Regions from separate parts of the Pseudoalteromonas sp. CnMc7-15 genome, predicted to be linked through region 1. Evidence: predicted binding sites of a transcription regulator. Region 1 holds the regulator's gene; each other region holds the start of a gene.
What was found. The regulator sigma-54, encoded in region 1, starts transcription at its own class of promoters, with help from an activator protein. The targets are predictions, from matches to a motif close to GTTGGCACGNNNNTNGNNT.
Positions count from the first base shown of each region.

Region 2: the regulator sigma-54 is predicted to act here: its motif matches at 2,049-2,067, upstream of MHM95_RS15540 (flagellar assembly protein T N-terminal domain-containing protein).
Region 3: the regulator sigma-54 is predicted to act here: its motif matches at 1,442-1,460, upstream of flgJ (flagellar assembly peptidoglycan hydrolase FlgJ).
Region 4: the regulator sigma-54 is predicted to act here: its motif matches at 1,659-1,677, upstream of glnA (glutamate--ammonia ligase).

Region 1 is NZ_JAKRFT010000005.1:306,792-310,909, forward strand. Features, by position in the region: gene lptA (lipopolysaccharide transport periplasmic protein LptA) at 1-12, shown strand, start outside; gene lptB (LPS export ABC transporter ATP-binding protein) at 12-737, shown strand; gene MHM95_RS14070 (RNA polymerase factor sigma-54) at 762-2,258, shown strand; gene hpf (ribosome hibernation promoting factor) at 2,284-2,571, shown strand; gene ptsN (PTS IIA-like nitrogen regulatory protein PtsN) at 2,573-3,019, shown strand; gene rapZ (RNase adapter RapZ) at 3,086-3,931, shown strand; gene MHM95_RS14090 (HPr family phosphocarrier protein) at 3,931-4,118, shown strand, end outside.
Region 2 is NZ_JAKRFT010000006.1:175,192-179,309, forward strand. Features, by position in the region: gene MHM95_RS15525 (LapD/MoxY N-terminal periplasmic domain-containing protein) at 1-580, opposite strand, end outside; gene MHM95_RS15530 (transglutaminase-like cysteine peptidase) at 577-1,212, opposite strand; gene MHM95_RS15535 (LPP20 family lipoprotein) at 1,520-1,975, opposite strand; gene MHM95_RS15540 (flagellar assembly protein T N-terminal domain-containing protein) at 2,103-3,272, shown strand; gene MHM95_RS15545 (glutathione peroxidase) at 3,422-4,118, shown strand, end outside.
Region 3 is NZ_JAKRFT010000006.1:149,844-153,961, forward strand. Features, by position in the region: gene flgK (flagellar hook-associated protein FlgK) at 1-467, opposite strand, end outside; gene flgJ (flagellar assembly peptidoglycan hydrolase FlgJ) at 471-1,406, opposite strand; gene MHM95_RS15435 (flagellar basal body P-ring protein FlgI) at 1,557-2,648, opposite strand; gene flgH (flagellar basal body L-ring protein FlgH) at 2,660-3,340, opposite strand; gene flgG (flagellar basal-body rod protein FlgG) at 3,355-4,118, opposite strand, start outside.
Region 4 is NZ_JAKRFT010000003.1:660,854-664,971, forward strand. Features, by position in the region: gene typA (translational GTPase TypA) at 1-1,291, opposite strand, end outside; gene glnA (glutamate--ammonia ligase) at 1,734-3,140, shown strand; gene MHM95_RS10340 (DUF4124 domain-containing protein) at 3,306-3,839, shown strand; gene glnL (nitrogen regulation protein NR(II)) at 3,935-4,118, shown strand, end outside.

The sequences.
Region 1 (4,118 bases):
AAAGAGCAATAATGGCGACTCTTAAAGCACAAAAATTAGCGAAAAGCTATAAAGGCCGGGAGGTCGTCAAAAGTGTGGGCTTAGAAGTACAAGCAGGTAGTATCGTCGGCTTGCTCGGCCCTAATGGAGCCGGTAAGACAACTACTTTTTACATGATAGTTGGCTTAGTACCCAGTGATAAAGGCACCATCAGTATTGATGATGAGGATATCACCTTGATGCCGATGCACTCTCGTGCGCGCTTAGGTATTGGTTATTTACCGCAGGAATCATCTATTTTTCGAAAGCTGACAGTTTTTCAAAATTTGATGGCCATCCTAGAAACCCGCAAGGGCTTAAGCAAAGCAGAGCGTGAAAGCGAGCTTGAGGGCCTACTTGATGAGTTTAATATACAGCACATTCGAGACTCACAAGGAATGGCGTTATCTGGTGGCGAACGTCGCCGGGTAGAAATAGCGCGAGCATTGGCGGCAAACCCCAAGTTTATCTTGTTGGATGAACCTTTTGCTGGTGTCGACCCTATTTCAGTGTTAGATATAAAGAAAATCATAGAGCATCTGCGCAATCGTGGCATTGGTGTATTAATCACCGACCACAATGTGCGAGAGACCCTAGACGTATGTGAAACCGCATACATTGTTTCCCATGGCGAGCTCATTGCTTCTGGCACTCCAGAGCAAGTTCTTGCCGATCAAACGGTTCGCGACGTCTATTTGGGTGAGCAGTTTAGATTATAACGATTAAAGGATTGTTAGAGATACATGAGGCAATCATTACAGCTGCGCCTAGGCCAGCAATTAACAATGACCCCACAATTGCAGCAAGCGATTCGCCTGTTGCAGCTCAGTACTTTGGATCTCCAACAAGAAATTCAAGAGGCGTTGGACGCCAACCCATTACTTGAAGTTGAAGAAGACAATTACGCCGACAATAACGACAACCAAGAGCAAAAAGAGTCGACGTCCGACAACCAAAATAACGATACCGCCGAGACGGCCAGCGCCAGTAAGGATGAAGTTGAAAGTGCTGATGCCATGAACAACGAGTCCATCAGTGAAGACTTGCCCATGGATGTGTCTTGGGATGAGTATATTAGTGCGGCTCCCGTTGCCTCCTCTGGGCCTATGCCAGAAGATGAGTCTATCTACCAAGGCGAAACCACCGAGTCGTTACACGATTATTTAATGTGGCAGCTGCAATTAACACCTTTTAGTGCCACCGACGAGGCCATCGCCACAGCCATCATTGAAGCCATCAATGACAACGGCATTTTAACAGTCAGTTGTGAAGATCTGCTGGAAAGCTTGAATCATGATGAACAAGACGATGGTATCGAGCTCGATGAAATTGAAGCCGTTCTTAAGCGTATCCAACTCTTTGATCCAGTAGGAATTGGTGCGCGTTCTTTACAAGAGTGCTTGTTGATCCAGCTCAAGCAATTTGACCCACAAACCCCTTGGCTTGAAGAGACCAAAGAGGTAGTTTGTAACTATATTGATTTGCTTGGTAGTCGTGACTATCGCACCTTGATGAAAAAGACTAAGCTTAAAGAAGCGCAGTTAAAAGAGGTGATGACACTGATACACAGTTTAAATCCGACTCCTGCAGCCACGATTGTGCGAGAGCAGTCAGAGTATGTGATTCCAGATGTATCAGTGAAGAAAGTTAAAGGCCGCTGGGTGGTTGAATTAAACCCAGATAGTATGCCTAAGATCCGCGTTAACGATCACTATGCATCAATGTCGCGAAGCTGTAAGTCGCAAAGTGATAGTCAATTTATTCGCTCGCATTTACAAGAAGCGAAATGGTTTATAAAGAGCTTGGAACAACGCAATGATACGCTACTTAAAGTAACTAATTGCATTGTTCAACAACAACAGGCATTCTTTGAACATGGTGAAGAGGCAATGAAGCCAATGGTGCTTAATGACGTTGCCGAAATGGTGGAAATGCATGAGTCAACGATTTCCCGTGTGACCACCCAAAAGTATATGCATACACCACGGGGTATTTTTGAGCTGAAGTACTTTTTCTCCAGCCATGTTACAACCGAAAACGGAGGTGAATGCTCGTCCACAGCGATTCGAGCATTGATCAAAAAGCTAGTAGCTGCGGAGAATCCTGCTAAACCGTTGAGTGATAGCAAGATTGCCGACGTACTAGCCGAGCAAGGAATTAAAGTGGCTCGGCGCACGATTGCTAAATATCGTGAATCGCTAGCCATTCCACCGTCAAATCAGCGTAAAAGTTTGATATAGACGTTAGACAAGAAGGAAAATGCTTATGCAATTAAATCTTACCGGTCGTCACGTAGAAATCACTGATTCTCTTCGCAACTATGTGAATAGCAAATTTGCAAAATTAGAGCGTCACTTTGACCATATAAATAATGTGCATGTCATTCTTGATATTGAAAAACTAACACAAAAAGCAGAAGCTACTCTTCACGTTAACGGTGGTGAACTGTTCGCAACCGCAGAGCACCAGGATATGTATGCGGCGATCGACGGCTTAATTGATAAGCTCGACCGTCAAGTGATTAAACATAAAGAGAAATTATCTCGTCACTAACATGAACCTAGATTCACTCTTTACCAAGGACTGCAGCAAAGCTGCGGTCCTTTTTAATAGCAAAAAAAGAATGCTGGAGTACCTCTCTCAGGTGGCTCATCAGCACAGTCCTCACCTCAGCGAGCAATCGGTACTTGATGCTTTGCTAACCCGCGAAAAGCTGGGCAGTACTGGCATCGGCAAAGGCGTTGCTATTCCACATGGCCGTCTCGATGGTATCGACAGTACGATTGCCATTGTTGTAACCAATCGCGAAGCCATTAACTTTGATGCCATTGATAACCGTCCAGTGGATATCTTTGTCGCACTTTTAGTGCCGGCTAATGAGACTGAACAACACCTGAAGACCTTAGCGACAATTGCTGATAAACTAAAAGACAAACAACTGTGTAAACAACTGCGCTCAGCCAGCAGCGATCAAGAGCTTTATCAATTGATCGCCGACTAATGCGCGCCGTATTAGTTCATGGTGTGGTTTAAATGTGCGTCTTGGGGTAAAACAAGGAGTTGTCGGATGGAACTTATCATTGTCAGTGGTCGCTCGGGTTCTGGAAAATCAGTCGCGTTACGGGTGCTCGAAGACCTTGGGTACTACTGCGTAGATAACATCCCGGTTATTTTACTCCCCTCTTTGGTGCGCAGTGTTTCGGCAAATTATGACAAAATTGCCGTCAGTATCGACGTGCGCAATTTGCCCAAAGAACAGCATGAATTTAACGACATTCTCGCTTACCTGCCTGAGTTTGCTAAGCCTTCGCTGTTTTACCTTGATAGTGACGAACAAACGTTGATTAAGCGTTTCTCTGAAACTCGTCGACTACACCCCTTATCCATGCAAAATATGACGTTGGATGTCGCTATTCGTGAAGAGAAGCAGCTTCTTGATGTACTCATCTCCCACGCCGACTTTATTATTGATACAACTGAGCTCAGTGTTCACCAGCTGGCGGAGATGATCCGTGAAAAAGTGCTGGGTAAAAAAGACAAGCAATTACTGATCACTTTTGAGTCTTTTGGGTTTAAACATGGCATTCCAAAAAATGCTGATTATGTGTTTGATGTGCGGTTTCTCCCCAATCCCCATTGGGAACCTGAACTAAAGGCGCTCACAGGGTTAGACCAACCCGTTCAAGATTATCTAGCCAGTCACTCAATCGTGCAAAAGTTCACTTGGCAGATCCAAACTTTTGTTCAAACTTGGTTACCCCACCTAGAGCGTAATAACCGTAGTTATTTAACCATTGCTATTGGCTGTACAGGGGGTCAACACCGCTCAGTGTACCTTGCCCAAACTTTGGGAGAGCGCTTTTTAGATACTTATCCGAACGTGAAAATTCGCCATCGAGAGCAGGAAAAATAGTGATGGTTGAAGGTACTTTTATTATTCAAAACAAGTTAGGCCTACATGCTCGTGCAGCCTCACAATTGGCGCAACTGGCGATGAATTTTGATGCCGAAATAATGCTATATCAAGGCGATAAGAGCGCACAGGCCGACAGTGTCTTGGCTTTACTGCTCCTTGAGAGCGGCAAAGGTAAGGAAGTGCG
Region 2 (4,118 bases), on a different contig from region 1:
CTCGCTCTAAAGGCTTCAGAACCCAACGTAAAATGAGTGAAGCAGCAATACAGCTCAATAACGCAACGATAGCAAAACCACTGGCTAAATTGAGCACATTGTCCCATAAAGCTTCTAATGCATATCTTTGCTGACTCTGAATATACAAGGTGCCGTATTGCTGCCAACCATTGCTTATTTGTGCAACGCCGGCGTCGACCTCAAAAGCAAACATCTGTGCAAACCAACTAGGTACTGAAGCATGTTCATGCTGTGCAAGCGAACGCTCAACCACAACTTCCCCCTGTGTATCGACTAATTTAATCTGCTGATAGTGGCCGGTATCAAAGGCTGCTGAGACGAAAAGTTCAACCGTCACTGGGTCTTTGTCCATCTGACTGAGCGCAAGTGCTAAGGTTGTGGCATTATCGGCGTTTTTCAAATAAAGCTCTTCGGTGAAGCTAGATTTAACATTGTACCCGCTAATGAGTACGCTGCTGATCAACCCACTCAAAGCAATAACCACAATCACCAGCCACAGTTGTACCACCAGAGATATACGGTGCGCCCCACTGGACGCTGTAGATGCTTGCTTTATCACCACCTAACTCCTTGCTGTTCCATTTTCTTTAAAACCGAATGCCAGCGAGATAATCTCGCCCGAGGGTCGGCCACACTGTGAGTTGACGTTGCAGTCCACAGACCTTCACTGTTAAAGCTGAAAACCGGATATAAATCAGTGCGCTTCGCTGCTGGCAAAATAGCACTTGTGAGCGAGTCGAGAATGATGGGTTGGCTACTGGGGGTCGGGTAATAACCCAACACCATATGCGCTTGAAACTCTCGGCTGCGAGGGCCGCCTATTTGCGCTTTAACATAGATAAGCCGCAGCTTATTATCAGCGATGCCTAGCATCCTCAATGACGCGTATTTCGCTATGGCGTAGTCTTCACAATCGCCCAGCCCCTGACCTAAGGTTTCTAATGGCGTTGCCCAATAATCTTGTTGTTTGTAGAGAAGTTGGTCGGTGCGATAGCGCACTTGCGTGGCAAAAAACTGATTGACCAGTTGCACTTTGCGGGTTTCGGTTTCAGCACTCAAGCTAGCTAGTAATTGCTGCCAGCGCTGCGCCACCAGTAAACGTTGAGTACCGTATTGGTTGCGCATAAGCGTTTGAAACAAGCCGCTGTCCATAGTTGCGCCAGCGTGAATGCCACTCATGAGCAACGTCATGGCGAACACTAAACCTAGCCCCAGCCACCGTATTTTATTTATAATTTTCGCACTGCTCACTACGTCCTAAAGGCCTACATAGTTTCTGCGCACCGCTTAGGACGCAATGGGTTTGATTTATTAAAGCATAGCAGTGATTTTCAGTTCTGCAGCACCCGATGTTAGCCGTAAATGCAGTATAAAGAGGTGCTTAGAATAAGTTTGATATTAGAAATTAAAGCAAAAATGCAGGTGTATAAAGGCAAGAAAAGATAAACCCAAGCGCACTGGCGTACACTTGGGGCAATGTTGTATATCAGCAAGCACCTCAGTAGTAAGTGACCTTTTTTACCTTGCGAGGCTTACTCTGAGTAATGTAAAGATCGTGTACTAGCTTCATATCCAGCTCTAATTCAGTCGCATAACTATCGCCAACAACATAACTGCGTTTAACTCGAGCCCCTCGGATCACCCCTTGAACCCGCGCTTGCAGTACATCATCTCCGGCAATGGCATTGGCAACGGTGGTTTGCCCTTGCATTTGTTGGCCATAAACCTGCTCCGCCAACTCCCGATAGGCTTCTATCTTCGAAGCTTTCATCGCCATCAGTGATTTTTGCTGAGCGCTTTCACCGGGCTGTGGGGCGATAGGTGCATAACCAATCGCCCGTAAAATCGGATAATTGTCAGGTTGCTCTATGGTGTATTCAACGTGCTTATCAAACACGCTGCTGCAACCGAGCATGCTCCATGTGCTGATCAGCAGTATCATCATTCGTAGCATGTTTTGCTCCACACTGATTGTCTCTAAACCTATGCTCAGTAGTATGCACGATAAATGCCACTATTACAGGGGAGTTGGTATGTTCTTTGCTATCTTTGTTGCAAGAACATTTTTAGGTGGGATAACTATGCGATATTTGGCATCTGTGTGCGCACTGATGATTGCACTAATAAGCCCGAGTGTCAGCGCCCAATGGTTGCAAACCACAGGGGTTGCGACTTTAGAGGATGGAGATACCGAAACAGCACGCGCCAACGCGGTCAGTGACGCTATAAAACAGGCGTTATTATATTCAGGGCTGGAGCTATCCAGTGTGCAGACCTTGACTAACGGCGTGCTCACTCAGGATCACCTTTCTTTGCAAGCACATGGTCAAGTACAACAAATGCAGCTTCTCGAAGAGCAACAAAGTGATGGCATGATCAGTGTCACCATGCAAATTGAAGTGTTAGACAACCCACAGCAATGCCCTGAACACGACTTTATTAGCCACTTTGCCCTCACACGCACGGCATTGGATAATCCACAGCAAGCTCGTTATGGTCAAATATTTGACGTAGCCCCTGCTTTTACTAAGCAGCTCTACGCAATTATGAGCCAAACGCAATTAGCTATGCTGCCTATTCCTTATTTTAAAGAAGCAGTGGATGTTAGCCCCTTCTTTACACAGCAATTTCAGTATGATGAAAACGTACTGGAATATATTCGCGGCAAAAGTAACAGTCAGTACGTGTTACTCTCGCAAATCACCGATATTTCCACCGGCAAGCAATTGAATAATGATTATGCATTTTGGCAGGATGAAAGCTATAACCGCTATTTTAATGTAGAGTTTGCGTTATTCGATGCCTTGAGCTTTGAAAAAATATGGCAAAAAGCCTATCAAACTCAAGGGCCTTGGCAGTTTGAAAAAACCGCTCGTATCGATGTAAACAGTGGCACTTTTTGGCAAAGCCAATACGGACGAGCCATTACTGCGCTTAGTGAGAAAGTGATGTTTGACCTTAACAATGAGCTGCGCTGCCTACCCACCCGTGGATTAATTCAGCATATTGATGGTGACCAAGTAGTTGTCAACTTAGGTAAAGCCAACGGCTTAGTGATGGGTCAGCAACTCACTTTGGCGCATAGCAGCAACCTCACCACCTATGCAGGCAAACATTTGCCACGTCAGGTAACCACCTTACACCGTGTAGAAGTGAATCAGCTTTACCAACACAGTGCCATTGCCACTAATATTGGTAAACGGCCACTGGCGAATATTCAACTCAACGACTTAGTGTTGCTGAGCCAATAGCCTAGGCTCAGCACTTTCCTGCGTACCATTTAAAATCAAGATACGTTCAACGTTCGATTTTAACAATCAAAGTCATCAATTCTTACTGATATACAAATCAATTCGCTTTTGTCACACTGTACCCAACACATCGAAAGGAGATTATCAGTATGACAACATTAAACAACAGCGAAGGCCAACGAATTCCTCAGGTGACATTTGCAGTGCGTAAAGGCGAGCAATGGCAACAACTTACCTCAGACGATATCTTTTCAGGTAAGACGGTCGTGGTTTTCTCATTGCCCGGTGCGTTTACACCAACCTGCTCGTCAACACACTTACCACGCTACAACGAGCTTGCCGGTGTACTAAAACAAAATGGCGTAGATGACATTGTCTGCGTGTCGGTAAACGATACATTTGTGATGAATGCCTGGGCTGAGCACCAAGAAGCCGACAATATTACCTTACTCCCTGACGGTAACGGCGAGTTCACTGACGGCATGGGCATGCTGGTCGACAAGAATGACCTAGGTTTTGGTAAACGTAGCTGGCGCTACTCCATGCTCGTGAAAGACGGCGTGGTCGAGAAGATGTTTATCGAGCCGCAAAAACCAGGCGACCCTTTTGAGGTATCGGATGCAGATACTATGCTTGATTATATTAACCCCAAACAAAGTAAGCCACAGCCAGTAAGCATTATTACAAAGCCGGGATGCCCGTTTTGTACCAAAGCGAAAGCAATGCTTACGCAGCACGGTCTTGCTTTTGAGGAAATTGTGTTGGGTAGTCAAGCGTCGCTTACCAGCTTAAAAGCAATGTCCGGTAGAGATACGGTACCGCAAGTATTTATTGGTGGGCAACATA
Region 3 (4,118 bases), on a different contig from region 1:
ATCCCAAGCTGATCATTCACCACACTCTTTTGTTGCGATACAATTCCTGACAACCTATCCATCTGATTAACAAAGTTTTCCGCGTTGGTGAAGAACAACGAGCGGGTAACGTTGTTAGAGGGCTGATTCAGCGCCTCTTGCAAATTATTAAACATGCCATTGATTTGCGTAGACAGGCTATTAGACTCCTCGGAAAACTGGCTATCAATACGCTGTGCTTCCTCCATAAAGCGCTCAAAGAAGGAGCGATTAGAGGTGTCTCTATTGAGTTGCTGTTGTGCAAACTCATTGAGCAGACGATAGGTTTGTCCACGGCCAACCTGATTGTCGAAGGTGGTGCCATGCTCTGTACGCTCGCGCACGTAGCCTTCGGTATTAATGTTGGCAATATTTTTACTGGTAGTATTAAGCAGCTCGGTATTGGCACGAATGCCTGAACTGGCAATGTTTAGTAGGTTAAATGACATGATCTACTCTCCTTGCCTTAGCAGATCACCGGCTAGGGCACGTAATTCGCTTTGTCCTAACACGCGTTTAATTTTCTCTGCATACTGTGGATCGGTGGCGTAGCCAGCTTGTTGTATAGCGTCGATAAACTGATGAGGCTTATCGGCCACATCTAAAGCCTGCTGGTAACGGGGATTAGTTTTCAAAAATGAGACAAAATCATCGAAACTTTGCTTAATAGAGTCATACACTCGGAACGGTTCTTTGCGCTGAACCGCAACTCCTCCTTCATACTCTAATGTTGGTTTTACAGTCGCTTCCCCCTGCCAGTCACGGTGCGCTTTGATATTAAATAAATTGTTCGAACTTTCACCGCTCGCAGTTTTAATAATGTGCTTGCCCCAACCAGTTTCCAATGCAGCTTGAGCAACCATAACACCGGGATGCACACCGATTTTACCGGCCGCTTCACGGGCAACGTCCCACACCCCTTCGACAAACTCTTTGGCATTGGCGAAATCGGCTTTGTGAGCGATAGGAGATGCCTCAGTGTGTTGTTCTTGGGTTTTCACTTGCGCGTTGTTTAATCGTGCATCCCGCAAAGCTGACGCAGGCATATAGCTGTCTTTTTGTGGCGATAACTGTTGCACAATCAAATCGGCCAAGCCCAATGAGCCATTCGCCGATAACTCACTGGAGAGCTGCTGATCATGCATGTCTTGGAAGTATTTAACGCTGCTGGCATTAAACGGACTGTCTTCATCTTCGAAGGCTTCATTGGCTTTGCGCATGCTTTTGAGCAGCATTTGCGTAAAGATAGACTCAAACTGCTGCGCTGCTTGCTTTAGGGCCTCGCGCTCGCCGTCGCTGCCGGCAGGCTGTTTTAACGCATCTTGACGAAGCTTATCTAAGCTATTGAGATCGAAGACGCTTTGCGTTTGCAGTTGGTTAGCATCCATAAGACTGACAAAGTTATGACTAGATGCAAAAACTAAAGCAAAAAACGTACCACTGACTTTATCGTTCTGATTAACAAGAACTTAGGTGGCTATAAAAACAGCAAACCCCAAGGCTTTGGGCACCTGGGGTTTGCGGTTGCAGTATCAGATTTAAATGACCACCAACTGACCATTAATAGCACCAGCCTCTTTTAACGCCTCAAGAATGGCCATTAAATCTCCCGGTGCGGCGCCCACTTCATTAATCGCGCGCACAAGATCATCTAAACTCACCCCGGGGTCAAAAACAAAGGCACGCGAGTCGTCTTCACGCACATCGATAATACTTTGATTGGTCACCACCGTCTCACCCTCGGCCAATGCATTGGGCTGCGACACTTCTGCATTTTCGGCGATGGTCACTGTGAGCCCGCCATGAGTAATAGCCGCTGGCTGCAACTTAACATTTTTGCCAATCACTATGGTGCCAGTACGGGAGTTGACAATGATTTTCGCAGCATTATCGGCAGGAGTGAATTCAAGGTTTTCCAGCGTCGATAAATAAGCAACTCGTTGCGAAACATCACGTGGGGCAGTTACGCGCACTGACGCGGCGTCCATTGCCATTGCGGTATTCGGCCCGACAAGATTATTAATGGTATCGGACAAGCGCTTCGCGGTAGTAAAGTCAGGGCGATTAAGATTAAAGGTAATGTAATCCCCTTGGGTAAAGGGACTCGGGATCGCGCGCTCGACAATGCCGCCATTAGGAATTCGACCCACAGTTGGCGTATTGACCACCACACGTGAGCCATCAAGCCCTTGCGCGCCTAATCCACTAACAACTAAGCTACCTTGAGCAATAGCATAAATATTACCATCGACACCTTTTAAAAAGGTTTGCAATAAGGTACCACCGCGTAGGCTCTCGGCACTGCCTACTGAAGATACAGTGACATCCATACTCTGGCCGGGTTTGATAAACGCCGGCATATCCGCATGAACGGCAACCGCTGCAACATTATTAATCTTAGGCTTAAGGTTGGCCGGCAAAGTAATGCCAAAGTTATTCAACATCGCTTTAAAGCTTTGTTCGGTAAAGCGGCTCTTCTCTCCCGTGCCAGGCAGACCCACAACCAGACCATAACCCACTAATTGGTTACTACGTACGCCCTCAACCATGGCCACATCTTTGACACGCTCGGCAAAACTTTGCCAGCTAGTCAACGCCATGCAGAACACGATAAGGTTTAACCATTTCATGACTGGACTCCTTAGAATGGGAACAAAGTGCTCATAAAGAACCGTGATAGCCAACCGGCACTTTGCGTTTCTTGCAGCTCGCCTTTGCCAGAATATTGAATACGCGCATTAGCGATACGGCTACTTTCTACTGTGTTTTCGGAGCTCACGTCAGCTGGGCGAACAATGCCTTCTAAGCGAATAAACTCCTGGCCAGTATTAAGCGTTAACCACTTTTCGCCACGAATCACCAAATTACCATTGGGCAGCACGCGCATCACGTTCACGGAAATATTGCCTGACAAACTGTTGGATTGATTAGATTTAGCGTCGCCGGTGAACGAAGCATCTGAGTTCACACCCATTTGAATGCTATCTCCACCGATATTGACCGGATTGCCGCCTAAACCAATAACCGGCTCTAACCCCAGCTCAGTCTCCCTGTCAGTTTCTGTTTTCGCCGTTTTTGATGCTTGCGTTGACTCACGCAGTACCACAGTAATGATATCTCCAGTACGCAACGCTTTCTTATCGGCATACAAATCGTTCGCCAATACGGGATTGAAAAGGCCGCCACTTTGGGTCATGTTTTGTGTTGCTTCCTGCGGATACATCGGCGCATAGTAAGGGTCGTTTTCGACAACATGGGAGTTTTGTGTAGAAACACACCCTGTAGCAAGTACAAAAGTAATTGATAGTGCAATTGGCCTAATCATAATGCCCCCACTTATAGCTGCTGATTAATATAGCTGAGCATCTGGTCTACAGATGAAATCACTTTAGAGTTCATCTCATAAACACGCTGTGTCTCAATTAAGTTGACCAGCTCTTCGGTCACATTGACGTTCGAGGTTTCCAATGCTCCTTGAACAATAATACCCAAGCCGTCTACTCCCGGGTTACCTTGCACCGGAGCGCCACTGACAGCGGTTTCGGTGTAAAGGTTTTGGCCCATAGGTTCAAGCCCTGATGGATTAATAAAGTCACTGATCACCAACTGACCAATCACTACATTGTCCGCCTGCCCGGCTACGCGCACCGAAACCTCTCCGTCTTGCGACACAGTAATAGACTGCGCGTCATCGGGCACGTTCATTTCTGGTTGCACCGGAAAACCAGCACCACTGGTGACGATACGACCGTCTTCGTCGGTCGTGAATTGACCATTACGGCTGTAAGCAATATTGCCATCAGGGAGCAACACCTCAAAAAAGCCTTGTCCTTGAACCATCCAGTCGAGGGAGTTCTCCGTGCTTAGCATATTGCCCTGGGAGAAATTCTTCTGGTTAGCAACCACTTTGGCACCGGCGCCAAGCATCAACCCCGAAGGCATCTCTGTATCTTGTGAAGAGCGCCCGCCAGGTTGGTTGATATTTTGATACAACAAATCTTCAAACACGGCGCGGCTTTTCTTGTAACCGACCGTGCTGGCATTAGCCAAGTTGTTGGAAATAACCGAAATATCGGTCTGTTGGGCGTCAAGCCCGGTTT
Region 4 (4,118 bases), on a different contig from region 1:
ACATATCAGTCATTTCTGCTTTACGTAAACCCAGCTGCTCCATGATAGAACCTTGGTGCTCGTCTTCACAGTCGATAGTCACTGTTTCGTAAGGTTCTTGGATTTCACCATCAACTTCACGCAAGATAACTTCTGGACGAGACACGGCAAGTTCATAGCCTTCACGACGCATGTTTTCGATAAGTACGCCCAAGTGTAGTTCACCACGGCCTGATACACGGAAGCTATCAGGGTTATCGGTCTCTTCTACACGTAATGCCACATTATGAACTAGCTCGGCTTGCAAACGCTCAAGGATATTACGTGAGGTGACGTATTTACCTTCTTGGCCAGCAAAAGGTGAGGTGTTTACAGAGAACGTCATGGTAACAGTAGGCTCATCAACACTCAGTGCTGGTAACGCTTCAACTGTGTTGACATCACAGATGGTATCAGAGATTTTCAACTCGCCAAGGCCACTCACCGCGATGATGTCGCCGGCAGTTGCCTCTGTCGCATCATGACGGTCAAGACCTAAGTAAGTAAGCACTTGGCCCACTTTGCCGTTACGTTTACTACCATCAGCACCGACAATAGTAACCTGCTGATTTACTTTCACAGTACCACGCTTAATACGGCCTACGCCGATAACGCCAACATACGAGTTGTAATCAAGCTGTGAGATTTGCATCTGTAGCGGCCCTTCTGGATCCGCATCTGGTGCTTCAACTTCTTTCACGATGGCTTCAAACATTGGCTCCATGTTGTCAGAAGGCTCATCTAAATCGAGCGTTGCCCAACCATTAATCGCTGATGCATAAATAACTTTAAAGTCTAACTGTTCGTCGGTTGCACCTAAGTTATCGAACAAGTCAAATACTTGATCCATAACCCAATCAGGGCGTGCACCCGGCTTATCAACCTTGTTAATAACAACGATTGGCTTCAGCCCTTGCGCGAACGCTTTTTGCGTTACAAAGCGCGTCTGCGGCATTGGCCCTTCTTGTGCGTCAACAAGTAATAGTACGGAGTCAGCCATCGAAAGTACGCGCTCTACCTCGCCACCAAAGTCGGCGTGCCCAGGGGTATCGACGATATTGATATGGTAGTCTTTCCAGTTGATTGCCGTGTTTTTAGCTAGGATGGTAATACCACGTTCTTTTTCAAGATCGTTCGAGTCCATCACTCGCTCTTCGTTGCCACCACGGGTTTGTAGTGTGCCCGATTGCTCAAGCAATTTATCAACCAAAGTCGTTTTACCATGGTCAACGTGTGCGATAATCGCGATATTTCTTAACTTTTCGATGCTCATATATTTACTTAGAGGCTAACCCCATATTTCCTAAATGATCCACACCCAGCGGCGCGGGCCACCTGTGTCGAGTTTAAAAGGTCGCGTATTATCCCTTATAACGCCACTAGATGAAAGTTTATCCAGCTAATTAATTTACTTCCGTGCCTAACATAGCCTAGTCGCTTGACATAAAAATGACACCGAGATTGTGCTATCAGTGTTTTTTAGTGCGCTCACATCCTTATTTGAGTCATCCCTTGATACATGACAATGCAGCCTGAAAAATTTGCACTACAATGTAGCAAGTTCGCACCCTGTTGGTGCAAAAAATAAGTTTGAGATTACCAAATAGAAAGTAACCCCTTACTAAACAGACGCTTACACTTTTGGCATGGTTTAAGCTTACCCATGCACAAATGCAGTAAATTGCAGCAAATAATAATCCATAGTTGGAGGACACATGTCACAATCGGTATTAGATTTTATTAAAGAGCACGACGTAAAATTCGTTGACCTTCGTTTCACCGACACCAAAGGTAAAGAGCAGCATGTCTCTATTCCTCATCACCAGGCTGATGAAGACTTCTTTGAAGACGGTAAAATGTTTGACGGCTCTTCAATTGCAGGCTGGAAAGGCATTAACGAGTCAGACATGGTGCTGATGCCTGATGCTGAAAGCGCTAAGCTTGATCCGTTCGCCGAAGAAACAACACTTATCGTACGTTGTGACGTTGTTGAACCTTCAACTCTTCAAGGCTATGAGCGCGATCCTCGCTCTGTGGCCAAGCGTGCTGAAGAATATATGCGCTCAACAGGTATTGCCGATACGATTCTGTTTGGCCCTGAACCAGAATTTTTCCTTTTTGACGATGTTAAGTACAAAACAGATATGTCTGGGTCAATGTATAAAATCGACGCTGAAGAAGCATGCTGGAACTCAGATAAAGATTACGAAGGCGGTAACACCGGTCACCGTCCTGGCGTCAAAGGTGGTTACTTCCCTGTTGCTCCAGTGGACTCATCACAAGATTGGCGTAGTGCCACTTGCATGGTGCTTGAAGAACTCGGCCAAGTCGTTGAAGCTCATCACCACGAAGTAGCAACAGCCGGCCAAAACGAAATCGCCACCCGCTTTAACACCATGGTTTTGAAGGCGGACGAAATTCAAGAGATGAAGTATGTTATTCACAACATGGCGCATCTATATGGTAAAACCGCTACTTTCATGCCTAAGCCTGTGGTTGGCGACAACGGTTCAGGCATGCATTGTCACCAATCTCTAGGTAAAGATGGTAAGAACATCTTTGCAGGCGACAAGTATGGTGGTCTATCAGAAGAAGCGCTTTACTACATCGGTGGTATCATCAAGCACGCCAAAGCTATTAACGCCTTTGCCAACGCTTCGACAAACTCATACAAGCGCCTTGTTCCGGGTTTCGAAGCACCTGTTATGCTTGCTTATTCAGCACGTAACCGCTCAGCGTCTATTCGTATCCCTGTGGTTCCATCAGAGAAAGCTCGCCGTATTGAGGTACGCTTCCCAGATCCTACAGCGAACCCATACCTTGCCTTCTCAGCGATGCTAATGGCGGGTCTTGACGGCATTAAGAATAAGATCCACCCTGGCGACGCCATGGATAAAGATCTATATGACTTACCTGCAGAAGAGGCAGCAGAGATTCCAACAGTGGCAGCGTCATTGCAAGAAGCTCTTGATTCACTTGATGCGGATCGTGAATTCTTGACGCAAGGCGGCGTATTCACTGACGACCTTATTGATGCATACATCGGCTTGAAATCAGCTGAAGTAGAAAAGCTCAACATGACTACACACCCTGTAGAATTTGAAATGTACTACAGCGTGTAAACCGCATAACTACCACTTAGTTATATCATGTGTGTTCTCAAAGCCTGCTTAGCAGGCTTTTTTTATGGTAAAAAAGTTGTAAATAGACTAAAGTTAGGGTTTAACCAAGCAATTGGTTAATTTTCGGCTAACTATAAGAATAATAAACGTAAAATAGGAAGTAGCGTGACAACGAAGTGGTCTATCTTATGCGTTTTCATGGTTCTGGGTTTGAGTGCCTTTAACGCCAACGCAACCAATAAAAGCATCTATGTATGGAAGGATGAGAACGGTGTATTAGTTTTTTCTGACTCTCCAAGAAAAGGAGCTGAGAAGGTAAAGTTAAACTCCCCAGCGATGAGTATGCCCTCAACTAACACGCAAATTCTTGAGCAAGATAATAGCGCTGACCAAGGAGTTAATTTCTCAGTCGCTATTACCACTCCAAATCAAGAAGAAACAATTCGTGATAACACAGGCTCTGTACATGTTACCGGCCAAGTGTCACCGCGCTTTATGCAAGGCCACCGCGTGCAACTTATGCTCGACGGAAAGCCTTACGATAAACCACAATCATCAACGGTATTTGTTATGCGTAATGTTGATAGAGGGGCGCATCAAGTACGGTTACGCCTAGTGGATGGCAATGGTAAACAGCTGGCTACTTCTGAGCCTGTGACATTTTATCTGCATCGCCGTTCAGTGATCACAGGCCCTTAAGCTGCATATCACTCCGGGTTGCACACCGATTGGGCAACCCGGCTAAATACTGCTAAGATAACTCGCACCAAATTGGTGCAATACCGAAATTAATAATGAAGCTTCCTCGTGATTTTTTCCAACAAATGTGGGAAAACCTACATACCGCTATTTTAGTCTTAGACCAAGATTTCAATCTGGTGTATGCCAATACCAGCTGTACCGAACTCCTTGGGCTAGGCTTAAAACGCATTGTGGGCCAGCCTTTCAAAGCATTATTTAATTACCACTCGGTAGAAT